One region of the Paenibacillus sp. FSL W8-0186 genome, then DNA from elsewhere that is predicted to be linked to it. Evidence: riboswitches for the same ligand, from Rfam matches in the RefSeq annotation. Region 1 holds a riboswitch; each other region holds the start of a gene.

Evidence for each region. Region 1 has a riboswitch for cyclic di-AMP ahead of MKX50_RS13385 (3D domain-containing protein). Riboswitches for the same ligand answer to the same signal wherever they lie in the genome.
Region 2: another riboswitch for cyclic di-AMP. It lies ahead of MKX50_RS00515 (C40 family peptidase); the one in region 1 lies ahead of MKX50_RS13385 (3D domain-containing protein).
Region 3: another riboswitch for cyclic di-AMP. It lies ahead of MKX50_RS20370 (TrkH family potassium uptake protein); the one in region 1 lies ahead of MKX50_RS13385 (3D domain-containing protein).
Region 4: another riboswitch for cyclic di-AMP. It lies ahead of MKX50_RS01535 (APC family permease); the one in region 1 lies ahead of MKX50_RS13385 (3D domain-containing protein).

What each region holds. Positions count from the first base shown of each region.
Region 1 covers NZ_CP150207.1:2,972,154-2,979,675, forward strand. Annotated here, with positions in the region: gene glp (gephyrin-like molybdotransferase Glp) at 1-1,161, opposite strand, end outside; gene MKX50_RS13365 (hypothetical protein) at 1,279-1,644, opposite strand; gene MKX50_RS13370 (dihydroorotate dehydrogenase) at 1,645-2,577, opposite strand; gene MKX50_RS13375 (dihydroorotate dehydrogenase electron transfer subunit) at 2,574-3,275, opposite strand; gene MKX50_RS13380 (polysaccharide deacetylase family protein) at 3,453-4,247, shown strand; gene MKX50_RS13385 (3D domain-containing protein) at 4,350-5,027, opposite strand; cyclic di-AMP (ydaO/yuaA leader) riboswitch at 5,033-5,210, opposite strand; gene MKX50_RS13390 (amino acid ABC transporter ATP-binding protein) at 5,383-6,105, opposite strand; partial or broken gene MKX50_RS13395 (amino acid ABC transporter permease) at 6,092-6,739, opposite strand; gene MKX50_RS13400 (transporter substrate-binding domain-containing protein) at 6,880-7,522, opposite strand, start outside.
Region 2 covers NZ_CP150207.1:108,858-116,379, forward strand. Annotated here, with positions in the region: gene MKX50_RS00495 (hypothetical protein) at 66-359, shown strand; gene MKX50_RS00500 (4a-hydroxytetrahydrobiopterin dehydratase) at 578-886, shown strand; gene MKX50_RS00505 (cytochrome c) at 968-1,327, opposite strand; gene MKX50_RS00510 (GNAT family N-acetyltransferase) at 1,573-2,070, opposite strand; gene MKX50_RS00515 (C40 family peptidase) at 2,414-2,890, opposite strand; cyclic di-AMP (ydaO/yuaA leader) riboswitch at 2,895-3,033, opposite strand; gene MKX50_RS00520 (C40 family peptidase) at 3,230-3,721, opposite strand; cyclic di-AMP (ydaO/yuaA leader) riboswitch at 3,727-3,864, opposite strand; gene MKX50_RS00525 (hypothetical protein) at 4,086-4,910, opposite strand; gene MKX50_RS00530 (M1 family metallopeptidase) at 5,050-7,035, opposite strand; gene MKX50_RS00535 (YwhD family protein) at 7,234-7,522, shown strand, end outside.
Region 3 covers NZ_CP150207.1:4,571,760-4,579,281, reverse strand. Annotated here, with positions in the region: gene uvrC (excinuclease ABC subunit UvrC) at 1-1,207, shown strand, start outside; gene MKX50_RS20375 (type II CAAX endopeptidase family protein) at 1,176-2,900, opposite strand; cyclic di-AMP (ydaO/yuaA leader) riboswitch at 3,178-3,341, shown strand; gene MKX50_RS20370 (TrkH family potassium uptake protein) at 3,453-4,787, shown strand; gene MKX50_RS20365 (TrkA family potassium uptake protein) at 4,803-5,471, shown strand; gene MKX50_RS20360 (DUF4052 family protein) at 5,556-6,230, opposite strand; gene MKX50_RS20355 (LysR family transcriptional regulator) at 6,367-7,272, opposite strand.
Region 4 covers NZ_CP150207.1:333,389-340,910, forward strand. Annotated here, with positions in the region: gene MKX50_RS01495 (acyl-CoA dehydrogenase family protein) at 1-253, opposite strand, end outside; gene MKX50_RS01500 (phosphopantetheine-binding protein) at 280-546, opposite strand; gene MKX50_RS01505 (prolipoprotein diacylglyceryl transferase family protein) at 668-823, shown strand; gene MKX50_RS01510 (PspA/IM30 family protein) at 909-1,661, shown strand; gene MKX50_RS01515 (TFIIB-type zinc ribbon-containing protein) at 1,696-2,727, shown strand; gene MKX50_RS01520 (TPM domain-containing protein) at 2,724-3,512, shown strand; gene MKX50_RS01525 (SPFH domain-containing protein) at 3,534-4,553, shown strand; gene MKX50_RS01530 (hypothetical protein) at 4,867-5,340, opposite strand; cyclic di-AMP (ydaO/yuaA leader) riboswitch at 5,689-5,861, shown strand; gene MKX50_RS01535 (APC family permease) at 6,028-7,522, shown strand, end outside.

The DNA.
Region 1 (7,522 bases):
GCTGGATTCATCCAGCGACGCCGGATAGGCAACAAGCCGTCCATCCTCGAACGCCAGGCTGCCTCGGACAAACCGGGTAAAATTGTTCACCTTTGCATAAGTCCTGCCTAGCACCGCTTGAAATTTTGGCAGGAACGGCTCTCGACTGCCCAGCATCGCCCCGATAAACGGACGGACGAACAGCTCACAGCCGACGAAGCACGCTCCGGGATTTCCGGAAAGGGCGAACAACAGCTTCCCCTCTTTTACGGCTGCGGTAGTGACGCTCCCCGGACGCATCATCACCTTGTTGAACAACATCTCCAGCGACTGCTCCCGCACTAGTTCGGCCATGATATCATAGTCGCCAACGGAGACGCCCCCGGTCGTAATGACGATGTCATATTCGGCAAAAGCCTCCTTTACGCGCTGCCGTGCCACCGAGAGATCGTCCTCAATCGCTTCAAGCATATAGGGCTCGCCCCCGGCCTCCCGAATTTGATGGACTAGCATATATGTGTTGCTGTTGCGGATTCTGCCGTCCTGCAGCGGCTCATCGATGGCAAGCAGCTCCGAACCGGTGGAGAAAACGGCTACTCTCGGCTTTCTCGCTACAGGAACCTGGTGAATGCCGAACGTAGCCAGCACCGATACTTCACCCGGCCCGACGCGCCGACCCTTCTCCATGATTAAATCGCCTTCGGCAAGCTCGAAGCCTGCCGGTGTAATGTTTTTGCCCGGCTCGACCTCTCGTTTGATGAGAATATACCTTTTCCCGTCCTGTTCAATGGCTTCAGTCATCTCGAGCATAATGACGGCATCCGCTTCGTCTGGCACCTTCGCTCCGGTCATAATTCTGGAGGCTGTTCCCCAGCCAACGCTTGCTGAAGGTAGCGAGCCGCAGGGAATTTCGTCAATGACCTCCAGTTGAACGGGCTGGCCGCTATGGCATCCTTTCGTATCCAAGCTATGTATGGCATAACCATCCATCCCTGATCGGCGGAAATGAGGAAAAGGATGCGGAGCTTGTACGTCGCTGGCGAGAACGCGATGACCTGCCTCCAATATCGGAACAAGCTCGCTTTCGGCCGGCCGGACATGGGCCAGCACCTTAGCTTGGGCCTCCTCAACCGATACGGCGCTGCGCCGAAATTTATCTTCATTTATCTTCCCTTGCACCAATGCAAATCCTCCATTCTCCCTATCCTGCAAATAAGTTTATGTTATCCATGTTATCGCCTAGCTCACTCGAAAAGCAATGTTTGGATGAAAAAAGGAGCAACCTTGCAAGGTCCGCTCCTATTCATTACCCTGATTTGATTGATGTTCAAACCCGGTGCCTGCCTGCCGGAGCAAGAATTCCTCCATGAGACGGGAGACATGCCCGCTAATCGCGTTAATCTCCTCGCGGCTAAGCTCATCATAATGAATGCCCATGACGAGTGTGACCGTCCGGCGCAGTATTTCGGCGGCCCGCATCGCCAGTCCTTCGCTTAATACATGTTCCTTATGACCAGGCACAGCGCAAGTCTGGACATGGATCTGGCCTTCGTTCCAGTAGGCGGTTGACGACGCTCCGATATGCCGTTCTCCCCCGGAAACAATGAGCAGAATATCCTTGCCAACAGCCATCTCTTGCAGGGCAATATCCGCAAAATGTTCCATTTAAACAACTCCTCGAATCTCATCCAATGACGAGATCCCTTCTCGCTTCATAAAAGCTTGCAGCCCGTCAACCAGCTGTTCCCCGGCCCGCAAATGGACGAAATTGTGAGTCCCTACCTGAACAACCGCTGCCCCTGCCATAATATACTCGACAATATCCTCAGCGCTTTGTATACCTCCCATCCCGGCTACCGGAAGAGTGACCGCTTTGCTCACCTGATGTACCATCCGCAATGCGATCGGCTTAATTGCCGGACCCGATAGACCGGCGTACAGATTGTCAAACACGCTGCGCCGCTTATAGATATCGATCTTCATGGCAGAAAAGGTATTAACCAGAGAGACAGCATCCGCCCCTTCCTCCTCGCACATGACCGCCATTTGCACGATATCTTCGGCGTTCGGAGATAGCTTGACCATTAACGGCAGCGTCGTCGCCTGGCGGATTTCCCTGACGACCTCGCGGGCAACCGACGTCTTAATACCGTAGGCCAACCCGCCTGCTTTGACGTTCGGACAGGATATATTAAGCTCGATCATATCAACGGCCTGGTTTCCTGACACCCTGCGGCGGAGAGCATCCTCCTCGATCAGCCGTGCTCCTTCCACATATTCCTCCAGAGTATTGCCGCCCAGATTAGCGATTCTCGCAAGCTTCAAGCCTGCCCAGTACTCACATTCCCCGCGCAAAAATGACGCTACGCCCGGATTCTCCAAGCCAACGCTGTTCAGCATGCCGGAAGGCGTCTCGAATACGCGATTTCCGTGGTTGCCTTCCTTTGGATGCAGGGTCAATCCTTTACCGGAGATGCCGCCCAACCGGTTAATATCGTACAAAGAGCCGTATTCCCGGCCGAAGCCAAAAGTTCCTGAAGCCATAACGACCGGATTTTTAAAATGTACGCCCGCGATGCTGCACGATAAATCTATCATTCGAACACTACCTCCTCCGCCAAAAATACCGGTCCGTCCGCACAGGCCTTACGCCGTTGATCCCGGCATTTTACGCTGCATACGAGACAAGCCCCAATGCCGCAGGCCATGCGATTTTCCAGCGATACGTACACGTTGGCCGGACTGGCGGATTCCTGCTTCCGGCGCTGCACAGCCTGGAGCATCGCCTCCGGCCCGCAAGCAATAATGGTATCGTAAGCGTTAAAATCAACCTGTTTCAGCACAATGCCGCCCACATCCACGATCACGTTGCCGGTCGTCGCCGCTTCGAATTGCTGCACCAAGTAAGCCTCCCGGCTGAATCCCAAATACACGTCCGCAGCAGAATACTCGCAAAGCGCATAGAACAACGGAGCTGCGCCGATCCCGCCCCCGACCAGAGCGACTTTTTCTTCAGCCGGCACTTCCGGGAACCCATTTCCAAACGGGCCCTCCAATTGGAGCTCATCTCCGGGCCGCAAAGCGCTGAGTAGCTTTGTCCCTTCCCCCGCTAACTGATATAGAAACTCAATGCCTCCCTCGTCCCGGTTAAAGATGCTGAGCGGCCTGGAGAGCAGAGGATACTTATCCCATGCCCGAACCATATAGAATTGGCCCATCCGTCCCGTATATGATCCTGCAGCCTTTAATCTGAAAATGTTCGGGGCAACTTCTACATTTACCATGACAACCGCCATGCCTCTCACCTCACTAACAAATAAGCGTACCTACTGCTTCACTGCTTTATCTAAGATGCTATTTTTGCGCGGGCAAGTCTGTGACAAATAGCACACCCTTGCAGGAGCGGTCATATTTATGTGAAGTTTTGGGCATACCAGTAAATAACCATTCAGCGATCAAAGGAGAAGGTATCCATGTCCAAACTCTTCAAGGCGCCGGCCGCATGGCTGTTATGCCTGGCGCTAGTAACGGGAATGGCCCCCGCGCCTGCCGAACCCGTGTCAAAGCCGGAACCCACCTCCTCCGAACAAGCCGTAAATGCCGAAGCTAAGCCAATGACGCTGGGAGAGCTCCGGCGGAAATACTCGGAAACGTTCAAGTTCAGTGGTCCTGAGGTCAAGCAAATTGCCCTGACCTTCGATGATGTTCCCGATCCGCGCTTCACCCCTAAAGTGTTGGATATACTGAAGAAACATGGCGTCAAAGCCACTTTCTTCGTCGTAGGCAGCCGGGCGAAGAAGCATCCGGAGCTGCTGCGAAGAATTCACCATGAAGGACATATCATCGGCAACCATTCCTACAGCCACCCTTTGTTTAAGAAACAATCCGTCCAGGAATTCAAAAGCGAAATTGAGCGAACCGAGAAAGTGATCGAACGGATTATCGGTTACAAACCTCGCCTCATTCGTCCCCCCTACGGAGAAATTAACGAGGAGCAGCTCAAATGGGCCAAGCGGCAAGGCTACAAAATCATTAACTGGAACGTCGATTCCCTCGATTGGAAAGCGCTAAGCAAAGAGAAGGTCAAGCGTAACGTGCTCAGCGCCGTCGGTCCGGGATCCATCGTGCTGCAGCATGCCGGGGGCGGTACGGGTTCCAATTTGACGGGAACTATCGAGGCTCTGCCGGATATTATTAAGGTGCTGCGGAATCGTGGCTATCGCTTCGTAACGATTCCCCAGCTGCTATCTTATAAGAAAGCACTATAAGCAGCACCTGCTTGCAAGCAAAAAAAGGACATCCCTGCAGATCCCCAGATCTCGCAGTGGACGTCCTTTTTTAATATGATCTAATCATGGCTTAAATTTGTATTAATCCAGCACATATAACGTGACATCCTGATAACCAAACTCGTTAACCTTTTGCGGGCTCGCCGGAATAAAGATGTCGATGCGGTTCCCTTTGATCGCGCCGCCCTGGTCGGTCGCTGTGGCGACGAAGGCGTTCTTCGGCAAATCAGGATGGCTGTGTCCGGTGACCAGCACTTTGGTGCCCATCGGAATGACGTTTGGATCAACGGCGATCGTTCCGAGCTTCAAAGGATTTCCATAATAGTCGACAGGGCCCCATTTCCCGTTTTCGCTGGCAGCCGCAGAGTAAGCTGTCGCTTTGACCTTTACTGTGGATTTGTAGTTAAACGATTTGCCCCAGGCCTGTACGACCCGGTCCGCCGTTAATACTTTTAGCGTAGAGAGCGGCTGAGCCTCGCTTCCAGAGACGGAAAGCGCCTGCATGTTTTGTCCCGGAATCGTTATTTTTAAACCTTCGTAAATATTCGTTGCTTCTATGCTCGGATTCGCTTTCATCAGCTTGTCCAAATTGACCCCGTACTGCTTGGCGAGAAAATAGAAGGTGTCCCCATTCTTCGCCGTATGTACTGAATCGGCATATGCTGGTACGGCCTGCAGCGCACCTAACAACCCTGCTGCAATCACCGCTGACTTAATCCCCATTCCCAATTTGCGAAGACTTTTACGTTGTTTAAACATGATGCTCCTCCTTTAACTTGGCCTGCGGAGTTAGTTGTCGGATTCGGAAAAAAGGATAGCTCCCGGCGCCGGATCATCAGCGCTTCACCCCAAGACATGCCATGCTTGTCACCTTGTACTTGCATTGCTCGTCATAAGTCGTCCCCCGCACCTGCCTTGGCAGTGTTTCGGCCGTAATGAATATATCACAATTTTGTAACCTATGGGCCATGCAAATGTTACCAATGGTATTAAAACCAGGATTTATCAAGAAAAAACATGGACGGAAACCGTAACAAAAATTTAAATTATTGCAGGCAGCACCAAAAAGGCATGACCCGTGGTCATGCCTTCGCAATGCTATTCTAATTACCAATTACAAAACTTTGCTTAAGAAATCCTGCGTCCGCTGATTCTGCGGCGAACCGAACACCTGCTGCGGGCTGCCCTGCTCGATAATAACGCCTTGATCCATAAACAAGATGCGGTCGCCGACCTCGCGGGCGAAGCCCATTTCATGCGTGACGATCACCATCGTCATCCCGCCTGTCGCCAGCTCCTTCATGACTTCCAGAACCTCGCCCACCATCTCGGGATCGAGTGCGGACGTCGGCTCGTCAAACAGCATCACATGCGGCTCCATCGCCAGGGCGCGAGCGATGGCGATGCGCTGCTTCTGTCCTCCTGACAGCTGGGAAGGGTAAGCCCCGCTCTTGTCCTCCAAACCCACTTTGCGCAACAGCTGAAGCGCGAAGGCCTCTGCGTCCTGCTTCGCCTGTTTTTTCACCTGGAGCGGAGCCATCATAATATTCTCAAGCACCGTTTTGTGAGGAAAAAGGTTAAAATGCTGGAATACCATACCCATCTTCTCACGGGTTTTGTTAATATTATGATTCTTACCGGTAATAAGCTCTCCTTCGAAATGGATTTCGCCGCTGGACGGCTCCTCAAGCCGGTTCAGACAGCGCAGGAAGGTGCTTTTACCCGATCCGCTCGGCCCGATAACGACAACGACCTCGCCGCGGTTGATTTCCAGGTCAATGCCTTTTAAAATATGCAGCTGGCCGAATTTTTTATGCAAATTCTTAACGGTTATCACTAGCCTGCAGCCTCCTTTCAAAACGGCCCAAAATGCGGGAAAGCGTAAAAGTGACGATAAAATACATCACGGCAACGATCAGGAACGGCATCATGCCGTTGTACGTAATCCCTTGAACGGCGCCTGCCTGGAACATAATTTCGGTCACCCCGATAAAGGAAACGATCGACGATTCCTTGACGATGACGACGAACTCGTTGCCAATCGCCGGCAGCACGTTTTTGATCGCCTGCGGAATAATAATGAAACGCATCGTTTGACCCTGCGTCATTCCGAGCGAACGCGCTGCTTCGCTTTGACCGCGGTCTACGCCCTGAATGCCCGCGCGGAATATTTCCGCTAAATAAGCCGAGCTGTTAATGGACAGCGTAATCGCCCCCGATTCAATCGGATCAAAATTGATATCGAACATGTAAGACAAGCCGTAGTGAATGATCATCAGCTGTACTAGCATCGGCGTTCCACGTAGAAACTCAACCCAGGCATGTCCGATAAAGCGTATGATTCCCCATGGAGACATCCGGATCAAAGCGACAAACAATCCGAGAATGAACCCGAACAATACGCCTAACGCGGCAAGCCATAGCGTGTATTGCAGTCCGGTTAGAAAATAACTACGGTATTCCCAAAACATCGTTGCAAAATCAGTAAAAAAGTTCATAAGCCTATCATACCTCCAATTACAGCGCCCGTTTCGTTAAAAAACAGAAAAATAGCGAATTTGCTCCGCTATTTTCTGCCAGGTTGTCTTTTCATCGCATTGCCAACGCCAAGTTATCTAATGGACAGATCACTGGCTTCTTGTACGAATTTCTCAATGCTGCCGTCCTGAATCAGGCGATCCAATGTGGCATTCACTTGGTCCAGCAGCTCCTTGTTGCCCTTCTTAATGCCTACGACGTAGCCTTCATCCTCCGTTACCGGCTCCGCATCGGTAATGACGATGCCGTCAACATTCTTCACGAACGATTCGGCAACAGGGCCCTCGATAATAGCTACATCAACACGCCCCGAATTCAACTGCATGATGATGTCAGAAATCTTCGCCAGAGAGGTCAGCTTCGCACCGGGAATTTCCTTAGCGATGTCCTCCTGGATCGAACTCTTCTGAACGCCGATCTTAAGGCCTTCCAGCGATTCAAGCGTGGAATATTTATCTTTGTCCGCTTCGCGGGCAACGACTGCCTGTTTGGCGTTGTAGTAGATTTGCGACATTTCAATTTCTTTCGCACGTTCAGGCGTCGGGCTCAATCCGGAAATGACGATGTCCACCCGGCCGCTGCCTAGCTCATTGAGCAGGGATGAGAACACCATATCCTTGATTTCGAGCTCTGCCCCCATATCCTTGGCGATTTCTTTAGCAATTTCCACGTCGAATCCGACGATCTCGTCTTCCCCTTTGTCATTCTTGATATGG
Region 2 (7,522 bases), 2.8 Mb from region 1:
GTGGTAATTTCGTTTATAATAAGACAATGGCTTATTTAGGAGATCGTGAAGGGAGCGAATCGCCCGTGGGAGTAAAGCACGGAAGGGAATATGAATATATTTTGGCGGAATTTACGGAGGCAGTTGGCCGTATTCCGGATTGCTATGTTTTTTTTGAGATGGAGCCTGCAGAATGGGAGGGTCTGTCCAAGGAAGAGAAGCATGAGGTGCTGGAGGCGCTGGCTGAGGATTTGTTCTTCGGACTTGGCTCCGAGCCGGTGATCACTGTGGGCAGTGCGGTTGTTATTTATGACCCGGAGGCACATCGCATTAACGTATTGATCGGCGAAGAGGAACTGACATCGGTGAAGCTGGTTTAGCGGAATGAAATGATTTTGCATGCGCCTTGGGGCGTGGTAAAATATGAAGTTAGGAACAGCCAATCATCTCCTGGCTTTAGGCATGAATATGGCCTGGGAAGAATAACAATAATCCAAAAGTAGAATTAATAACTACCTATAAAGCCGTGTGCATTAAAGGTACAGGAAGTACTACATAGTTTTGGAAGTTCTTGAAAAAGAACAGGGAGGAAAAAAACATGCCGTTTACACCACAAGAAGTTGAGGCGCATTTGGAAAAGTTGGAGGGATGGGAGCTGGAGGAAGGACGCTGGATCGTTCGCAAATTTACCTTCTCCGAGTATATGAAGGGCATAGCCTTTGTGGACGAGGTCGCGGCGATCTCAGAGGCCTTTAACCACCATCCTTTTATTACGATCGATTACAAAACGGTTACGCTTCGTTTGACATCATGGGAAGCAGGTGGAATCACGGCCATAGATATTAAGGAAGCCGAGCAATACAATGAAGCATACGATAAAATGAATTCACCCGAAAAAAGCTTATAGCTGTGATGGTCATGGATTAAACACGAGACACGCCCACCGGGAACGCTTCGTTTCCTAGTGGGCGTATTTGTATCATGCTCATTATTTCTTCTCTGCAAGCCAGAGCGCGACATTTGCAATTTCCTCATCCTGCAGCTTATCTTTGAAGCCAGGCATCATAGAGCCTTTACCCTTCGAAATAATCTTATAAAGCTGCTCGGTTGACAAGGTGGCTCCAATATGCTGCAAATTCGGCCCAGCCAAGCCTTCCAGTTGATCCCCGTGACAGCTGATGCAGTTTGCTTTGATGACGGCTTCCGCTTGCTCTGCGTTTAACGTGACTTCAGGCATTTGCGTCTTATTTTCTTGTGCCACCTGATCTTTGCCGGGCAAAGTAAAAATAAGCACCAGGGCTAGTGCACACGCGACAAAGAATAGCCCGCTCATAACCCACTTTTGCATTCAAATCGTCCCTCCTATGTAAGCTACCTTATTATTATAACGGAACACGCCCTTTGATCATAGCATTTGTGACAAAAAAAGCAACGAATTCCACGTATAATCGCTCAAAATTCACAATATATTATGAGCATCCTCACAGCGCGCCAGAATCAAGCCATACGGCGTCTTTCGGAAGAGAAGTGTAAATGGGCATATCTATGCCTGAGACCGCCTTAATGGCGTCCTCAGACGCTTTGCAGACCATGCTATAAACGTTCACCCCGATATACCATACAATAATACGGCTTGGATATTGCTCCTGGGGTCATTTTCTCGTACAGATCGGTAATAACGAACCCCGATTTCTGATAAGCGCGGATGGCCCGCGTATTCCAGGTGAGCACTTCAAGATCAATGACGTTGGACGGTGCGCGTCGCTGCGCCTCTTTAACGATCGTTAATACAAACGACTTACCCAAACCTTGGCCGCATAAATCGGGCCGCATTCCGATTCCGAGTCTGGTGACATTCTCCATAGGAAAATATTGGGCAAATCCAGCCAAATTTCCTTCCTCGTCCAGAACGGATACATACTGCTCTGCCCGTAAGGCCGGATTTCCAAATTCAACATCAAGAGCCTTCATTTGTTCCCAAGGCAGCCAGCTATAGATATCATAGGGAGAATCGTAGCGCCAAGTACTGATTGCTTCCCCATGATGCTCTTCCATAGGAACGATCTGAAACTGAATATCTCGTTTATCCATCTTGCGCCTCCTTGTACAAATGGGAAATGCCGTGCCATGGAACTTCGCCGGCGCGAACGTTTTACCACCACTGTAACGGGATTTTATTTTATTGTAAAGGCTCTAGCCAAGAGATTTTTGATGGTCAAGGGAATTATGAGGAAGGGTCATCCATTTATAGTGTAAACGGTTTAGCAAGGCGTCAAAAAAATAGTACCTATGGCGCGGATGACTGCAACCTTTTTCCCTAGCTCTTCGTTATTAAGTTAGACCGATGGAATTCCAAACAAAATGCCGCGGCAATTCTGGCAGGAATTGTCGCGGCGGTGAAGTAAAAGCAGTAGACATAAATGAGGTTGAGTGATTAGGATTGAGCGGCGTGGGTAGCATAGCCGTATTTGCTAAGGATCCGTTTCGCTCCGACGTAACGTTTCTTGTAGTAGCTGTTGCTTAATTTGTCAGTGCGGATTCCTTTAGAAGAAGAGGCATGAGCGAACTTTCCATCGCCGATATAAATACCGACGTGAGATACTCCTTTGCCGGTGGTATTAAAGAATACGAGATCTCCTTCCTGGAGCTGATCCTTTGCAACAGGCGTACCCTGTTTGTACTGCGCCGCCGAGACGCGGGCTAGTTTAACACCCATTTTCTTAAAGACGTAGCTTGTAAATCCGGAGCAATCAAAACCTTTTGCGGTCGTTCCTCCGAGCTTGTAAGGTGTTCCGTAGACGGCATTAACCGCCTTGTTCAATGTCGTGTCCGAGTCGGCGTATGCGCTTGCTGTCCCCATCGTAAGAAGAATAGCCAAGCTCGTCGCCGCTGCTGTTAAAGTCTTTCTCAAGATGTTGTGCTCCTTCCAAGGCCTGCGAGGTTAGCTTAAGGATTCGGTTGAAGGTTCCCTATCATCTCTTATGTAGCGAGATCAATTCACCCATAAATGGTTCCCCCGTCTCCCGGGTGCCGGGAATTCGGCTTATCAAGTTGTATGCACCCGAAACGAAACGACTTGCAACAATAATGACAAGATTGTAACTTATCACTTTGGTTATTCTAACAAAAACGGCCATCTTTTGCAAGAAAGGCTCTGCTGCAGCATGTTGGTAAAGTTATCTGTACCATTTGGGAATAAAAAAACCTGTAGGTGGGTTCGGCAAGAACCGTTACAGGTTTTCTGGACGTATTATTCTACATCGTCATGATCGTGGCTATCCACTGCAACCTCTTCGTACTTGTCTGTACTCAGGACGCGTTTGGCACCGACATAACGTTTGACATAATAATCTTCGCTTAATTTGCTGATGATTACGCCTTTCTTCGTTGAAGCGTGAGCGAAGCTCTCGCCATCAACCATAACACCAACGTGGGATATTCCATTACCGGAAGTGTTGAAGAATACGAGATCTCCAGCCTTCAGCTCATCCTTCTTGACAGCTGTTCCCATGTTGTATTGGGATGCTGATGTGCGAGGCAGCTTGATATCAAGGCTCTTGAAAACGTAAGAGGTAAATCCGGAACAATCAAAGCCATCGGTGCTCGTACCGCCAGATACATATTTCGTGCCCAGTGCGGACTCGATGGTTGAATCCAGTTTAGAATCTGCGAAAGCGCTGCCAGCCCCTAAGGTGAACAAGATGGACAAACTTACAGCAGCTACAGCCAACTTTTTCTTCAAAGAAGTTATGCTCCTTCCAATGCCTACGAGGTTAGCTTAAGGATTCGGGTTGAAGGTCCCCTATGATCCCTCTGAAGCGAGATCAATTCACCCAAAGTGGTTCCCCCGTTTCCCCGGTGACGGGAATTCGGCTGTGATTTTAACACCCTTTGTAACTTATTCGACAATGCTGTCATGCATCTTTGTGAATTATGACAGAAATGATTACAAATCTGTTACTTAAAAAGTACTGTTGTTATTGTAACAAGGCAGGGATCATTTGGCAATGGTTAAATTGCGAGAATTATATAGCAAGCATAGAATAAGGCCCCCGCAATTGCGCGGAGGCCTTGTGGCTCTAGGGAGGAGAGAAGATGAAGAAATTTTAACTTTTTTGTTGCCATAGACAATATTGCGAGGATATTTTCCATATTTTGAAAACACTGCGGAAGAATGGGTATGCTTGCTGCAAAATAAGGGCCAGCAGACCCGTCCAGATCCAGGATACTGTACCGAATAAGATAAAAATGATAGAGCAAGAGGCTGCCAGAATAAAGGAAATGCCAAGTCCCGGAAGAAGATGCTTCCAGCAAAGGAGCAGGGACGGCCAGGCATTGCCTCTAAATAAGTAGCCGAATTGCAGGAACAGCACCGTCTGGCGGATGAACCAGCTGTAGCAGAGCCAGCCGACAGCATAAGCCATAGCGATGAGGGCAGCTGAGATGTGGCTGCCGTTTCCCTGGAGAAAGGGGGACAGGGATGCGTATGCTTTCGGCAAGAGCCACAGCGTAGGAATTAGAATCAATATTAGCTCTATGAAGTAGAACAGCGTCACAGGCTTCCAAAATTTCTGCATGCCCCGGAAAAGTGGAAGGCCAGGCGCTCGTTCCTCCCCAGGAAGCAATCCATACAAGATTCCCGCTTGAACCAGAGGAGTGAGCAGCAGGCGAAGCAAAATCATGCCGATGACCATCCATAAGTAATGATGAACCTCGGGAATTTGCCAAAATCTATTCTGCCCCTCGATCATAAACAGAAGCCGGCTCAGATCGTTGGGGGGAGGGTCAGGATAGCGGTGCAGCACCTGCACCACGGCCGTATTGACCAGCCGATATAGAAATACTCCCCACAGCAGTTGATACAGGAACAGAATGATGACGGAGGGGAACTGTCTTTTGACGCTGCTCCACCCATTGCGAATATAGGGCATGGTATTCCCTCCTAAAAGTTTTGTGAGCAACACCGCATTGAATAAGCCTCGAACAAAACTCGCATCGTAAGCATAAACCTAGTTTTGTGAGCAACACCGCACCGAATAAGCCTCGAACAAAACTTACATCGTAAGCTGCTTACCATAGGAATGAGCTGGTCAGCATTTCGAGCAGCTTCGTTACAGTGACATTGGCGCGTGTGCTGACCTTCTCGTCCAGGCTGGCTTTAAAGTAGTTATTAATATGTTTGTTTTCCAGCACCAGCGTGTAATCCGGGTCGAGCATGGCCCAGGCGAGGGGTTCCCTATAGGATAATTTCAATTGGGAACGCTCTTCCTTCCCGTCTAGTACCTTCCGTACGGTATGCCCGTCTTGGAAGGTGAAGAGGATCGGCACCTTCGCATAGGTTCCGCCCTTGCGGGCGATGTCTACGACGGCCTCATACAGAGCATTGCTGTCCTGCCGGACCTGATAGATATCAATGTTCTCTATGGCATAGTCCGCCATTTTTCCATCATATACATACTCGTTAAAATAATTTTTCCAGGAGCGTCCCGTCGTTTGCTCAAGCACCCGCTGAAAATCCGCTGTGGTCGGATGTTTGAACCGATATTTACGCGCATAGAGGGACAGCGCCCGATTCATGGCTTTGTTGCCGATCTGCCGCTCGATGTCCAGAAGAACGAGTTTGCCGCGGTGATAGACATTCCTAGCGTAAGTATCCGCCGTGCCGAACTCCCAGGAAGGCTGAGTCAACGGCTTAGGGTCGGGGATCAATGCAGCTTGAATCGGCAGGCTGGTCGTGATCCCGAACTCCTGCTCCATCAGGCGGTCCTCGGCATAGGAAGTGAAGGCCTCGTCCAGCCAGGCTTCTTCAAACTCATTACTGGCCACCATTCCATAAAAAAATTGATGCCCGATTTCATGGATGACCGTGCGCTCTAGCTCGTCATACCCCGGGGAGTCGCCAGTTGCCCCGAACGCCGTAATCAGGGTCGGATACTCCATTCCCCCTGCACCATTCCCGTCAGCGGGGGGGACAACAATAGATAAAGTGGAGTAGGGGTAGCTGCCATACCATTTGCTGAAATTGGATAATGCAACCTTAGCGGCATAGAAGTAACGATCCTTTAAGTCTTTGTGGACTGGATCGAGATACAGCTTGATCCGCACCCCTGGCACCTCCTCCGAAGAGAACGGCTCTTCGGCGTAGATGAAGCTTGGCGAAGCGGCCCAGGCGAAATCATGCACATCATCCGCGTAATACTGGACAATTTTGCGTTCGCCCCGCTGTACCGCAGGTTTGGTCGGAAAGCCAGTAGCAGCTACCTTATACTCGCTCGGAACGTCGATATTCACGCTGTAAATGCCGAAATCGGAATAGAACTCCGAATTTCCATGATACTGGTGCAGGTTCCAGCCCTCCGTGCTTCTTCCCCTTCTTGAGACAGGTTCGTATACGCACAGTTTAGGGAACCATTGTCCGGCCATCACAAAGTCGCCGGCGGTGCCCATTCGCGCAAAAACTTTAGGAAGCTTCACGGTGAAACTCATCTTGAGTGTAATGGTCTCGCCGCCTTGCACCGACATGGGCAGACGCACTTTGGCAAGCGTCCTGTCGTTGGTGTTGCCGTCATCGGGCTGGACATACTGAATCCGGTGCAGGAGAGAAATGCCGTCCATCGTCCGGATATCGGTCAGCTCGATGGAACCCCAGCCATCCTTCGGCATAACATCTCCACGCAGGCGTCCTCCGGATTCCTTCATAAATGTAGTTTCCGAGGAAGCGAAGGCATTGGGATATAGATGAAAGTAGAGCTCGTTCACCGTTTTTTTCCCGGGATGGGTCCAGGATAGCGTCTGGGTGCCAGTCAGCGTTCGCTCCTGTTCATTCAGCTTGACGTCAATATGGTATTCTGTAACCCGGTTGCTGAGTATTTCTGCTGTCGGCTGCTGTATACTCTCCTGCGGAGGAGAAGAGGCCTTCACTGAGGCGGTCTTGCCCTGCTGCGGGGCAAATGAGGGGGCGTCCGTGTGGTCGTCATGAAGCATGTACATGATGGAACCGCCTAAAAGACACAAGGTAAGAATAGCCATACTAATTATTATCGATCGACGGGTCATACCATGGATACCTCCTGTTGACAAGCATCTACAGCATGTATATGTTTGCATTTGGGAGATTATTAGCTAAAATAAAATTAATGTGTACGTCGGCTGAACAAGCATTCTCTATAGGGAAAGAAAACATGCAGAAACTGCCTTCGGCGAACGCTGCTCAGGTTCTGATCAAGCGACCGCTCAAGCCAGGTGGAGGGAATTATGGATAATAAAGATAAAGATACTTCACAGAAGACGGGCAAGAAGATATTCGCCTTAAATATTATTAGTAACGATGACAAGAGCAAGCATAAAGGATTTGGTGCAGGCTCCATCGATTTGAACAGCATGTCGCCAGTCATCATCGACGGAAGTGAAGCTTATATCGATATCGGCGCCATGCATGCCAAGAGTAAGGTGGAGAAGGGCATCAAGTTCTCGACGAATAAGGAGGATGTTCCTAACGGACGCCAAGTATGGATCGTATGGGTAGCCGTGGACCGGACGCCGG
Region 3 (7,522 bases), 1.6 Mb from region 1:
GTATTTCGAACGGGCCAAAGAGCTGCGCGATCAAATTATGAGCATCGATGCGCTGATGGAGAAGCAGAAAATTACGATGGCCGACGCCAAAGACCGCGACGTGTTCGGTTATGCTGTCGATAAAGGCTGGATGTGCGTGCAAATCTTGTATATGCGCCAGGGAAAAATGATCGAACGGCATGCCTCGGCATTTCCTTTCTACGGCGAGGCCTACCAGGACTTTCTATCGTTTATAACGCAATATTATAGCGATAACCCGGCATTGCCCCAGGAGATCCTGCTTCCGGCGGAACCAACCGGCACGGAAACGGGAGAGGACGGTTCAGAGGCGGATGCCAAGGAAGGCGCGGACGCGATCAGCGGGGCCGCGGAACTGCAGCAGTGGCTTGGCGTCAAGACGCTGGTGCCGCAGCGGGGGCTGAAACGGCAAATGATCTCCATGGCCGAGGAGAATGCCCGGGTGTCCCTGGAGGAGAAGTTCCGGCTCATAGAGCGGGACGAGGAGCGCACCTCGAAGGCAGCTGAAAATTTAGGCGCTGCGATCGGGTTAGAGTCGCTGTCGCGGATCGAGGCGTTCGACAACTCGAACATTCAGGGAACGAACCCGGTATCCGCCATGGTCGTATTCATTGACGGGAAGCCGGCGAAAAAAGAGTACCGGAAATACAAAGTCCGCACCGTAGAGGGTCCAGACGATTACGAGACGATGCGGGAAGTGATTCGCCGCCGCTATGAGCGGGTGCTCAAAGAGAATTTGCCGCAGCCGGATCTGATCGTCGTGGACGGCGGGAAAGGCCAAATTTCAGCAGCGGTTGACGTGCTGGAGAACGAGCTGGGCTTGTTCATTCCCGTGTGCGGACTCGTCAAGGATGATAAGCACAGAACCGCCCAGCTCATGGTTGGAGATCCGCCGGAGCCGGTGCATCTGCCTCGTGACAGTCAGGAGTTCTATCTCCTGCAGCGCATTCAGGAGGAGGTTCACCGCTTCGCGATTACGTTTCACCGGGAGCAGCGGGCCAAATCGATGGTGGCTTCGCGGCTGGACGCGATCCCGGGGATCGGAGAGAAGCGGCGCAAGCTGCTGCTGAAGCATTTCGGTTCGCTCAAAAAAATAAAAGAGGCCTCCGTCGAAGACTTTCGGCCTCTTTCGATCGGCGACAAGCTCGCCAATCAGATTATAAATGCCCTTCGGGATGAGGAGTCGTAAACTGCGGCTCCTCTTCTTTGCGTTGTACCGGCGGAATGCTCTCCGTCCGGCCCGGCGGGTTGAACAAATATATAACATAGGCTACGATCGCCGGCAGAGCGATGTAAACAATCCCTGCGGTCCAGTTCAGCACCCCGCCCATCAGCATAAGGCTGAGCGACATGAGAATGCTGTTGAAGATGACATGCGTGAACATGGCGGTAATATAGCCGTAGCGCAGAAAAACAAAGCTGAACAACAGCCCGACAATCGTCAATTCAATCGGGCGTGAATAGACGGGATAAATCGGATACAAGGAATGTCCGAACGCCCAAATCATCGATGAGATCAAGCTGGCTACGAACGTGCTGCGGAATATTTTCTTCAGCATCGGGATGCCGAACAAGCGATAGACAGCTTCCTCGCCGATCCCTGCTACCCAGGCGAGCAAGGGGAACAGGATGGGATAGAGCATGTTGTAGGCCGACTGGGTGGCATCAGTCGTTGACCAGGTGCCGATCGTGTGTCCAAGGACAAAGAAGATGACCGATTGCGCCCCGAGCAGGATCAAAGCCCACAAATAGGCGCTTTGCATCGAGAACAGGACATGCTGCCCGTATCCCGGCTCCTTGGCTCTGGCCCATAAATTAAGCCCCTGTTTGCGCCAGAGTCCGTCTCCTCCGATCAGGGAGAAGTAAATAGAGGCCGATATTACCAAAGTGAGTGCGCCTTGCACGATGAAGCCGAGGATCAGGACCTCTGTTCCGAGCCCGTCCTTCTCCAGCATCGGAAGCATATTAACCGCTCCGACCATCGTAAAAATAAAGTAAGCAGTGGACAGAACCAGGCCGCGCAGAAAAGAAGAAAACGGTCTGGTCTTCACACTGTAGATGATCGCCAGAATGCCGAGCACGAAGGTGAATAGGGCGTAGCCAACCCAGGTGAACCAGCTGGCCAGCTTCTTTTGGCCTTTTACATACTCCAGATGAGCGGCAGGGGGATCGAAATATGCTTCCATGGAGGACACGGTTCCGTCTTGGAAGCGAAATTCGATTAGCCCGCGGGATTGACCGGCTTCATAGCCCGGAATTTCGTAGATCAGACCCGATTCGTTTTCGGCGCTCTCGATCTTCAGTTGAGCGGGATCGAAGTCAAATGCCTTAAGATACGGAGCAGCCAGGCTTTCTTTGTCCTCGGGCGTCAAGTCTCCCTCCGTGACCTGCAACCCCCTGCCGCCCGTGATGCCTTGCTTCTGCAGCAGATCCCTGGTGGCGTTGCTGTAGGTTTCGATACGTTCGAATCCGGCCACTCTGCCGCCATACATGTTAACGTCCACGGTTAAGGCGCTAAGGATGCCGTCTGGCGGCTCGAAGCGAACGCGAAATATCTCGAGCGGAAACTGTTCATCGTAATTTTGCATATAAGTTTTCATCAGGCCCGCTCGGGTTAAGTAACCATATATGTCCGATCGAGATTCGTATGTAACCAAAGCATCGTCCAATGTTACAGGCAGCTCCAGTGTCGAAGCGGCGAACTCGGCAGCGATTTCCTTCGCCTGCTGCTTGGTGATCGTCTTCTGAATTTGCTGCAATGAATCCGGCGTGGCCATCGGCAGAACCTGCAGGGCCAGAAAAATGAGGAAACCTACGGCGGCCAGTACCCGAAGCGTGGTGCGCTTCGGAGTTCGCCCTGCGGACGAAAAGTTGGATAACATTCAAAAACCCCTTTGCTCTAGTGTAAATGGATATCATTGTAAAGATTATCATAAGCATGGAGCAATCGCCAGAATCGAACGAGCCAAGCGCAGAAAAGAGGCAATAATTCCGCAAAAATACAGTATGGCTCAGAGAATGAAGGATGGCGAGCTCCGTTTCAGGCGGCAAAGGTGATTTTCATGGTATTTCGGGTAAATCAAGCTTTGTGGTGAACGTTAATTAAGCTTATAATCCAATTCATAGAGATGGAATGAAAATGTGAAATGAAAGAATTGAAAAGAATATCGGCCGAATTTCCAATGGAAAACGGGGGAACCAATTTTTTGGGGTGAATTTCTCAGGCTCTGCACGGACCGGAAAGTCCGGCGCAGGAGGCGAATAGGGCTGCTCTGCAGGCCCGAACCCGTCAGCTAACCTCGTAGGCGTATTGCAGCAGGAACCATTACCGAAAGGGCTCTGGATTTCCAGTGCTTTTTTCTTTTGCCAAAGTGTCCATAATAAAGGGGTATAAATGTGAGGAACGCAGATCAAGGAAAGAGGAGGTGAGCACGATGCCGTCCCAATGGTTTAAATTATCACCACCGCGTATATTGGTGCTTGGCTTTGCGGCGATTATACTGGCCGGAACACTCCTGCTGATGACGCCGCTCGCCACCACAACCGGGGAATCTCTTCCTTTCGTTGATGCGTTGTTTACGGCGACCTCGGCCACTTGCGTCACCGGGCTTGTCGTCCGCGATACAGGGACTTATTTTTCAACATTCGGCCAAATCGTAATTATGACGCTTATTCAGATCGGCGGACTCGGCTTCATGACGATGGCAACCCTCTTCTCCCTTGTGTTCAAGCGGCGGATTTCACTGCGGGACCGCCTTCTGCTGCAGGAGGCGATGAATCAGAATACGATGGAGGGCATCGTGCGCCTCATACGCAAGGTACTGATGTATTCCCTGGTCATTGAAGTCAGCGCCGCCTTATTGTTTGCGATTCGCTGGGCGTTTGACATGCCGCTAGGACGGGCCGCCTACTACGGAGTGTTTCATGCGGTGTCACTGTTCAATAACGCCGGCTTTGATTTATTCGGAAATTTCCACAGCCTGACGGGTTATGTGGACGATCCGCTCATTAACTTCGTAGCGATGTTTCTGATCGTATCGGGCGGGCTCGGTTTTATTGTGCTGTCCGAGCTCGCGGATTTCCGCCGCAGCCGCAAGCTGTCGCTGCATTCCAAAGTGGTTCTGTCCATGACCGGATCGCTTATTATCATCGGGGCGCTCGTCATCTTTATATTCGAATTTACGAATGCCAAAACGATGGGCTCTTTGGATTGGAGCGGGAAAATATGGGGTTCGTTCTTCCAGTCGGTCACGACGCGGACGGCGGGCGCAAATTCAGTGGATATCGGGACTCTTCGCCAGGCCACCCAATTCTTCATAATCATCCTGATGTTCATCGGCGCTTCCCCGGGCTCGACGGGAGGCGGGATCAAGACGACGACGTTCATGATATTGGTTGGCGCGGTCATTTCTATGATTCGCGGACGCAATGATATGGTGCTCTTCCGCTATCGTTTGTCCCAGGAGCGGATTTTTAAGGCCGTCACGATTACGATGCTGGCGCTGTTTCTCGTCATAGCGGCGGCAATGATATTATCCACGACCGAGGAAGCGGGGTTTCTGAGCATTCTGTTCGAGACGACGTCTGCTTTTGCCACGGTCGGTTTAACGATGGGACTGACCCTGGATTTGACCGATATCGGCAAAATTATTTTATGCTTCATGATGTTTACCGGCCGCCTGGGTCTCTTGACGCTGGCGTATGCGCTTGGTCCGAAAAAGGGTAAGGAATTATACCGTTATCCCGAAGGGAAAATGATTATAGGATAGGAGTTCGACCAATCAATGAAAATGCAGCAGTTTGTGGTGATCGGCCTGGGGCGCTTCGGCTCCAGCCTGGCGCTTGAGTTAATGGATCTGGGATATGAGGTGCTTGGCGTCGACCTGAACGAAGAGCTGGTCAACGATATGAGCGCTTATTTAACCCATGCCGTCGCGGCTGATGCTACGGATGAAGATATGCTGAAATCGCTGGGTATCCGTAATTTCGATTGCGGCATTGTGGCCATCGGCAGTGATATTCAGATGAGTATCCTGACGGCGATTCTGCTCAAGGATTTGGGCATCAAAACGGTCGTCGCAAAGGCGATTTCCGTCCTGCACGGCCGGGCGCTGGAGAAGCTTGGCGTGGACCGGGTTATTTTCCCAGAGAGAGATATGGGGGTTCGCGTGGCGCATCAGCTGGTGACGCCGAATTTGCTCGATTATATCGAGCTGTCGAAGGAGTACAGCATCGTCGAGCTGAGTGTGCCTGCATGCCTGGCCGGCAAAACGCTGGGCGAGATCAATCCGCGTGTGAATTACAGCTGCAGCATCGTTGCGATCCATAAACAAACGGGAGTCATTGTCGCCCCTACCGCGATGGATGTGCTGAATGCCGGAGATATTATGGTCATGATCGGTTCTAATGAGAATATCGATAGATTTGAAGCTGTCATTAACGAGGACGAGTGACGGATACAATGGCAAAGGAAGCTGAGTCAGCCGGGAGGGGCGGACACAGCTTCCTTTATATTTGGCTCTTTTTTGCCGCTTATTTCAGAAAGACTTCAGCTCAGCGCTTCGGTACAGCCGCCAGCAGATGAAGGCCGCGCCGATGGAAATGGCGATGGCGAAATGGGGAGGGAGAATATCTACCAGTGTCTTGGCCGTCGCATCGATGAGCGTGGGATTGTTCGTACGAAGAGCATCTAGACTCAGAATATAAACAACGATTAATCCGACGCCCCAGAACAAACCGAACCGGTACATCAAGGTACTCGTCAGAAAGAACAGCATGGCCAGGAGGAAGAAGACTGCAGTCTGCGAATACCATAGCATGCCATATGAAATGACGGCAGTGCCCGGATCGAAGGTGATCAGCGGGAGCAGTTGCCTGAGCGCCGCGACAAGGAGCGTCTGCGCAAGGGATACCGCTATGCTGAAGGCAGCGAAATAGATCAGGCTGCTCCAATAGTATTGCTTGCGCGTCCAGCCCAAGCCCATTAACAATGGGAAAGAGCTGGCGGCAGTAATATAAGCGGTTAGCAGGATGAAAATAGAAATTGCGGCAAAATTATTATTCATCACCAATGCGATTGCATTTTCGGGCTCATATATGCCGTATCCGGCAATCAGCCAAAAATCAAGGAATAGGACGATAGCTCCAAACCATAACAGCCGCTTGCGGTGATTATGCCAATGGAAGGTGAGCTGGGTACGAAACGTTCTCATGGATGGACACCTCCGAACTTAACTGGTTCTTTGCGGATGAAATGTATTCTCAAGGAAGGCTCAACTCGTTGTATTACCCCATTTCCACCCTCGTGAATCATCGTAATGAAGCAAACGTTAGAAGAATACGCTAAAATCACTCCAGTTCCAAGGCATGGATCAGACTGCCCTTGATATCATTAATCCACTCTTTGGTCTCTTGAGTCAGCTCCGAGCTGCTGCCATAAATGAGACAGGTCTCCCGGCGCGTTTGCTCCAGCTCTTTCATTGGCAGAGCTACCAGTTCATTGTCTTTCAGCAGTTGGGGCCTCAGATACGATTGCGGCAGCAGCGCAGCGGCCCGGCATGTCGGGAGGAGACGCACAATGGCTTCGAAGGAATCGATTTCCATGCGCACATCCGGTATGATGCCGTAGCGCCCGAACAGGTCATCAATCAGCTTCCGGTACCATGTCCCTTTGGAGAAAATGATCATAGGCAGGCCGTTCATATCCTCCATGGCGGCCGGCTTTTCCCCGGCCAGGGCATGGTTCCGCGGGACGACCAGCTCCAGATGATCCTGGAACAGAGGGATGCATTTCAAGCCCTGCTCGGAAATCGACGAAGCGACGACGCCGAGATCAACTCTTTTATCACGGACATATGAGACGATTTCATGGGTTTTGCCGGTAACAAGCTTCACTTCGATGTCCGGCGATTTGTTCATCAGCGCGGTCACGAGCGGAGGGAGAGTCGTCTGAATCGTTGTCAGGCTCGCTCCGAGCGTGATGACCCTGCGTTCGGCCGTTTTAAAGCGGGAGACCGATTGCAGGAAATGTTGATGGCGCTGGCGCTGCTCCATGGCGTAGATGTAAGCCTCCTGGCCGACGCGGGTCAGCTCAAGCCGCTTTCCTTTCCGCTCGAAAAGCGCGACGCCCCATTCCTCCTCGAGCTTGGCTATTTTACGCGACAGGGCCGGCTGTGATAAATTCAGCAGCTTTGAGGCTTTGTTTAAGCTGGACTGCTCGACAACCGTAGTAAAGACGAGTAAATCTTCCATCATAGGTAACATCCCTCCGATTGTTAGACGTATAGTTATATTGAAAGAGAACGGTTTCTTAACTTGATCACCTTTTAATAGAAACTTTATGCTTGTAAATGGATATGCATAAATGTTATAACGATTAATACGTATATTGCAATTCCATTATAAGATAAAAAGGAGTAACATTAAAAGTGACACAAGATGTTCACATGTTATTAAAATCACATGTGGATATGGCTGTTTTGATGTGGAATATGTCATAGTACTT
Region 4 (7,522 bases), 2.6 Mb from region 1:
TGCCAAGCTCTTCAGCAAATACGATATGCGAGAATATATCTTGATTCTGTCCGCCATATTGGGAGGGATAGCGCAGGCCCAGCAATTCCTGTTGCCCTAGCTTCTTGAGGATGCTTCTTAGCGGGAACCGGCGCTGCTGTTCCCAATCTTCTACGTGGGGGAGAATTTCTTGCTTCATGAAGGCTTGCAGTTTCTGTCGCAGCAGCAGATGGCCTTCCGAGAAGAAAGAATTTGTGTTTGTTTGCGGATTCATTATTGGGAACTTTTCCGTAGCGGGACTCATAGCTCACTCCCTAACGGCGCCTGAACGGCATTTTGCTTAATGTAGTCTGCCAGTCTTCCAAATTCATTCAAGATGTCGATATCGATTTGATTGCCGAAGAAATCAAGGCCGAATTCATGCTGTATGGCCACGATAACTTGAATGATATCCATGGAATCCATGCTCAGCTGTTCAATAAAATTGTCTTTAGCGCAAAATTCGGCATCGGTACCCTTCACCTGGTTGATAATTTGGCTAAGCTTGTTCTCAATTTCATGCTCCACAACATAGCTCCCTCCTTAAAAATACATTAATTATTAAAAAATAGGATTTTATGTTATTTAATATAATACTTACTAGAATCGTGGTTGGCAATGACTACATTTGTCGTATTTTGGTAATGTTGTGCGCCAGACAGGACTCATCGCTAGCTTGTACCTGCTCTTGTACAGCGCAGGGAGATTCGTCATTGAGTTCTATAGAGGGGATATCATCCGGGGGAATGTTGGTATGCTGCCCTTGCTAATTAAATCTTCTGCCCGTCCATCCACAGCCGAATAAGGCTGTGGATTTTGCATGAAATGAAACCTTTTGGCCGGAATTCATGTATTATAGGTAAATGCCAACTAGCGAGGGGGAACTCTATATGGGAATCTTGTCGAGGTTTCGGGATATTATGAGAGCCAACGTCAACTCGTTCGTGGATCGGGCGGAGGATCCGGCGAAGGCCATGGATGAATATATGAGGGACCTGCACAGCGATCTGGGCCAGGTGAAGGCGGAGGCGGCAGCGGTGCTTGCGAATGAGCGAAGGGCCAAGGCTTCTCTGGATGAATGCCAGGCCGAGATCAGGAAGCTGCAGCGTTACGCCGAGAAAGCCGTGGAAGCGGGCAATGAGGATGATGCCCTGAAATTTCTGGATCGGAAAGCGCAGCAGGCCGCGAAGCTGAATGATCTGCAGACTGCTCACGAGCTGGCTGCCGCCAAGGCAGCAAGCATGCAGCAGCTGCAGGAGAAGCTGATATCCGACCTCGGGCAGCTGGAGGCACGGCAATCCGAACTGAAGGAGAAGCTTGCCTTCTCCCGAATGCAGCAAGGCATCGGTGCGGGCAGTAACCTATCTGCCGGCACGTTCGATGAACTAGAGGAGAAAGCGTATCTCGCTGCGGAAGAAGCACTGGCGTTGGCTGAGCTTCGGGCTGGAGAAGCACTGGACAATGCTGCTGATCCGGCGGTTCATTTGGAAGACGACAACGTAAAACCGGATGTGAATGCTGGCTCGAACAATAGCACGAGCAATAGCATAAACTCTAGCACAAGCTCTAGCGCCAGCACTTCTGCGAGCGTCGAAGATGAATTAGCAGCAATCAAAGCAAGAATGAACAAGAGGGAATTGTGATGCAAGCTACTTTTTGGGTACCTGAGGTGAGCAAATGCCGGTAATCGACTACAAATGTCCCAATTGCGGCAGCGGCATGGTCTTTAACGGAAGAACCGGAGCATTGACCTGTCAAGGCTGCGGGAGACAAGACAATATTGAACAGCTTCCTGATCCGCTTACGCAGCAGTCATTTTCCGAGAGTTGGGGGAGAGGGTATCACTGCAACAGCTGCGGGGCCGAGGTGATAGCCGATGCAGAGATGACCGCGACGGTGTGCAGCTTCTGCGGTACGGCCGTCGTCCTCGGCGACCGTCTGACTGGAAATCTGGCTCCGGCCAAGGTGCTTCCTTTTCTGATCAGCAAGGAGGAGGCCATGGCGGCTTTTCGGAAATGGTGCCGGAACGGCCTGCTTACCCCCGACGGATTTATGACCGCGGATCGCGTCAAGGGGATCACCGGAGTGTATGTTCCTTTCTGGCTCTATGAGCTCCATAATCGCGTTGAGGTTCATGGCCATGCTACGAAAGTAAGGACTTATACGCGGGGTGACTATCAATATACAGAAACGCAGCATTTTGCGATATACCGCAAGCTCCGCCTGAATTACGTCAATTTGCCAATTGATGCTTCGCATAAAATGAGCGACGATCTGATGGATAAGCTGGAGCCTTTTCCGTACGAGCGGCTGAAGGGCTTCAAGAGTCCCTACCTCGCCGGTTATACTGCGGATAAATACAGCTATGATGATCGGGAGCTGCTTCCACGGGCCAAGGAGAAGATCCGCAGCTATATTGAATCCTCCATTTCATCGTCCGTGTCAGGGTATACATCCGTCAGCTTCACCAATAAACAGATTGATACGACACCGAAGCGGGCTGACTATTGCCTGATTCCGGTCTGGATGGTGAAGTACGACTATAACCGGTCGGAGTACTTGTTCGCAATGAACGGCCAGACCGGGAAGGTCGTCGGCAAGCCGCCACTCAGCAAAGCAAAGGTCTCCGCCTGGTTTGCGGGCGTATCGGGCGTAACCCTGCTATCCCTGAAGCTGATCTCCTGGATGATGGGGGGAGGATTCCTGTGAGAAAGCATTATGCGATATTAACGGTGCTATTTTGTCTCGCGGCATATTTGGTCATTCCCTTTGGAACGTCGGCAGCAGCTGAAACGAAAAAGCTGATCTATGACGAAGCGAACCTTCTCACCGAAGAGGAGTATATGGAGCTAAATGCAATGGCGAACGAGTACGGAGCCAAGCAGGAAACGGATATAATCATTATTACTTCTAACAATGAGGACAATACCGATGTCGAGCTGATGACGGAGGACTTTTACGATGAGCAGGCGCCGGGCTACGATAAACCCCATGGCAACGCGGTGATTCTGACGCTGGATATGAAGAACCGGGACGTCTATTTGGCCGGGTTCTACAAGGCGGAGGAGCTCCTGGATGACGGCAGGCTTGATCGGATCCGCGAGAAAATTACGCCGAATTTATCAAACGGCGACTATAAGCTGGCTTTTGAAAAATATATTAAAACCGCCCATAAATACATGGGCTTCAAGCCGGGAGTGAACCCGGATAACCCGCTGTTCAACTTTGGCTTCCAGCTGATTGCAGCCTTGGTCGTTGGAGGAATCGTCGTGGGTATTATGACTTATCGCTCCGGCGGCCGCGTCACGGTCAACCGGCGCACCTATGAGGATGCCAGCACTTCAGGGATCGTGGATCGTCAGGATCAATACCTGCGCACAACGACGACGAAGCGGAAGATCGAACGGAGTACGAGCAGCAGCTCGGGCGGCGGGGGCGGCGGTGGTATTACCGGCGGCGGCCATTCGCATAGCGGCAGCAGAGGGAAATTCTAATCGAAGGGACGGGAGAGCAAGATGGGATTCTTCAGAAATCAATTCGCGAACGTCGTAGAATGGGAAGAGTTTAGAGATGACATGATCTTCTGGAAGTGGAGCAACCGGGAGATCAAGAAGGGCAGTAAACTGATCATCCGCGCCGGCCAGGACGCGATTTTCGTCAATAATGGCAAGGTGGAAGGGATTTTCAAGGATGAGGGCTCATACAACATCGAATCGGAGATCATCCCTTTCTTATCCACGTTAAAAGGCTTCAAATTCGGCTTCAACAGCGGCATGCGGGTGGAGGTTCTGTTCGTTAACACGAAGGAATTTACGGTTAGATGGGGAACGCAGAATCCGATTCTGATTCCGACGCCTCAGCTGCCGGGCGGCATGCCGATTCGCGCCAACGGAACGTTCAACTTCAAGGTCAGCGATTACGTGTCGCTGATTGATAATATCGCCGGGATGAAAGGCAGCTATCTCGTGGAGGATGTCAAAATCCGTATCACTTCTGTATTGGATCAGCTGCTCATGAAGTGGATCAGCCGGGAAGGCAAGGACATGTTCAATCTGCAGGCGAATGCCTCGGAAATTGCCAAAGGGATTCGTGAAGACCTGGATATGGAAATGCTGGGCAACGGTATGACGATTACCGGCTTCCAGGTGATGAGCTTTAACTATCCTCAGGAAATCCAGGATATGATCACGAAGACGGCGTCCCATGAAATGATCGGCAATCTGCAGAAATACCAGCAGGTCAGCATGACGGACGGCATCGCTTCGGGCAAAGTGCAGGGCGGCGGCATGGCCTCGGATATGGCGGGCATGATGATGGGCATGACCATGGCGAACGAAATGATGAAGAACATGAACATGCATCAAAATCAGAATCCAGGCCAGAACCAACCCCAGCAGCACAATCAGCAGCACAGCCAGCAGCCCCCGGCGGCTCCTGCTTCCGAAGGAGGCAAACGCCCTAACTTCTGTCCGAACTGCGGCGCCAAGAATGAAGGGGCGAACTTCTGTCCGAATTGCGGCCAGAAGCTGAACTAAATCATTAATTGCAAAAAAAGAATTAAACGATGGACCAGTGATGATGGCTCATGCGTTTAATTCTTTTTTAACTATGCGGACTTGTAGCCAGCTTCTGTTGGATTGCTCAACTTAGAGTAAATGGATGTATAGCAGTTAATCTCTGCGGCATAGAAGGAAGAATAGATTTAGATGGACTTCATGTCATTAGAATAAGAGAAATGGCTAATCACGGCAGGATTCTTGATTTTAGGTCCATCAAACCCATCTAATCCCCTAAAGCATGCATTAAGAGCATAATTAGATACATAAATTCCATTTCGTATTACTATTCTTACAGTTCCGTCCATGTCACGTTTAACTCAATGACCCCTTCGTTCGAGGACAATCGTCCGCCAATCATGGACCAGCTTTCGTTTTTATCGGGATTGTCGCCTTGAATAATAATATTCTTATCGCCGATGGTCTGACCGGAATCATCCAAGTTTTGCGATTTGAAATAATCCTTGTACAACTTGGTAATCGTCGCCATGTCTTCCTCGGTTGAGAAAATCAGCAGCACCGATTTTTTGCCGTCTTTGATTTCAGAGTGGGATGTGCTGATCTTGACATCGTCCGGAAGAGGGAAATCCGCCGGCAAATATTCAGGCCTTTGCTCATCATGGCCTTGGGCTCCGGCAGTCATGTTCTGTACGGCCCCTGTATCTGGCGGTTGTTGTGCTGGCCCGCTTTTGGAGGATTGGCAGGCGCTTAACCCTATCAATACAAGAATGGATAACAGTAAATACATCAATCTGCTGATCTTCACGAATTTTTCTCTCCTTCTCCACGTTCCACGTATTTCCAAACCCTTCCTATATTAATACGTTTTTGCATTTTATCCTACGGTGGATAGGCCCATTTATAATGCCGTTTCACCATCCTAGCCATATACTTTAGACCCGTGCTGCTGCTTCCTTACTCCTAGTCTGCCACGTAGTCAAACCGACGAGGTTATATTCAAAAAAACGAGCCACTCCAAGAGCGTGGGAAATGTAAGCGCACTTTTGAGGCAGGAAGGGTTATTTTTGCGCCAAATCTGGATTCCTTATTTGTTTACAGATACTTTTTTTGGGAGTAAGATTTCATTCATGACGAACTGGTTTATACATTGAATAATCCTTTATCGCTGAATTCTGCAGTCAGAAACGGGGGAACCAGAGGGATGCGCATATGCATGTAAGTCCCAGGGGTGAATCGCTTGATCTGGATCAGGTAAACGTCAAGTGTAGGGCTACTTTCAGGCCCGAATCCGTCAGCTAACCTCGTAAGCGTTACGAAAGAGGAATTTGTCGCGTGCCCAAGTTTTTTTGAGCAGCCGCGGGAAAGGCCAACTTTCCTGCGGCTTTTTTCGTGCGAATGCATGGGATAGGATTACTGGTTTGAACGGATAATGGCTAAACCAAGAGGGTACGATACAAAATGTCCCATATCTCAAACTGGTGGTGGAAATAAGATGTCAATCAAAAGACTGTTGATTGGGCGGCCGTTGAAATCGACGGAATTAGGGGAACAAAAGCTGAATAAGAAGAAGGCGCTGGCCATTCTTTCATCCGATGCTTTATCGTCGGTAGCCTACGGACCGGAGCAAATATTGCTCGTGCTGGTTACCGTCAGTACAGCGGCCTTTTGGTATTCGATCCCGATCGGGGTCGGCGTATTGGTATTATTGACTGCTCTTATTTTATCCTATCGGCAAATTATTTTTGCATACCCTCACGGCGGGGGAGCCTACGTCGTTTCCAAGCAGAATCTGGGGATCTTTCCCGGCCTGATTGCCGGCGGTTCCCTGCTGGTCGATTATATTCTGACCGTTGCCGTCAGCGTGTCTGCGGGGACGGATGCGATCACGTCGGCTTTTCCAAGCCTGCACGAGCATAAGGTCATCATCGCAGTTGTGTTTGTCATTCTCCTCACCTTGCTGAATTTACGGGGTGTTACCGAATCCGCTACGATTCTGGCTTATCCCGTGTATTTATTCGTTATGGCTTTATTCCTGCTGATTGCCGTAGGGCTATACAATATTGCGATGGGCCATGTCCCGCCGGAGCTGCATGCGCCGGTCGGCACGCCTGTGGCCGGCATGACCTTGTTCTTGATCCTGCGCGCTTTTGCCTCGGGAAGCTCGGCCTTGACCGGGGTAGAGGCGATTTCCAACGCCATCCCGAATTTTAAGGAGCCCGCGCCGAATAATGCGGCCAAAACGCTGCTGGCGATGGGAACCCTGCTTGCAATTCTGTTCTCGGGCATTGTATTTCTGGCCTATTATTACGGGATTGCGCCTCATCCGGAGAAGACGGTCGTCTCGCAAATTGCCGAGCATACCTTCGGCAGAAATGCTGTGTACTATTTTATCCAAGGCACGACGGCTTTGATCTTGATCCTGGCAGCCAATACGGGGTATTCAGCTTTTCCGCTGCTGGCTGTGAACCTCGCCAACGACCGGTTCATTCCAAGAATGTTCACGGTACGGGGCGACCGGCTGGGTTATTCCAATGGCATTATCAGCCTGGGATTGCTATCTATCATCTTGATTATTGCCTTCCAGGGGCAGACGGAGCAGCTTATCCCGCTGTATGCAGTTGGCGTGTTCATTCCGTTCACGCTATCGCAGACAGGGATCATGATGAAATGGATTCGCGAGAAGCCGACGGGCTGGGTCCCTAAGCTGATTATTAATTCCATCGGCGCTCTGATCTCCTTAACAGTTTCACTTGTATTCTTTTTGACAAAATTTACACGAGTCTGGCCGGTACTGATCTTCTTGCCATTGATCGTTTGGATGTTTTATCGGATCAAGAAGCATTATGAAGCGGTGGGCGATCAGCTGCGGCTAACAACCTGCGAGCCGGCGGTACCTATCACGGGGAACGTCATTATTTTGCCTGTATCGGGAATTACGCACGTCGTTGACCATTCCCTGAATTACGCGAAATCTTTGTCGCCGGATC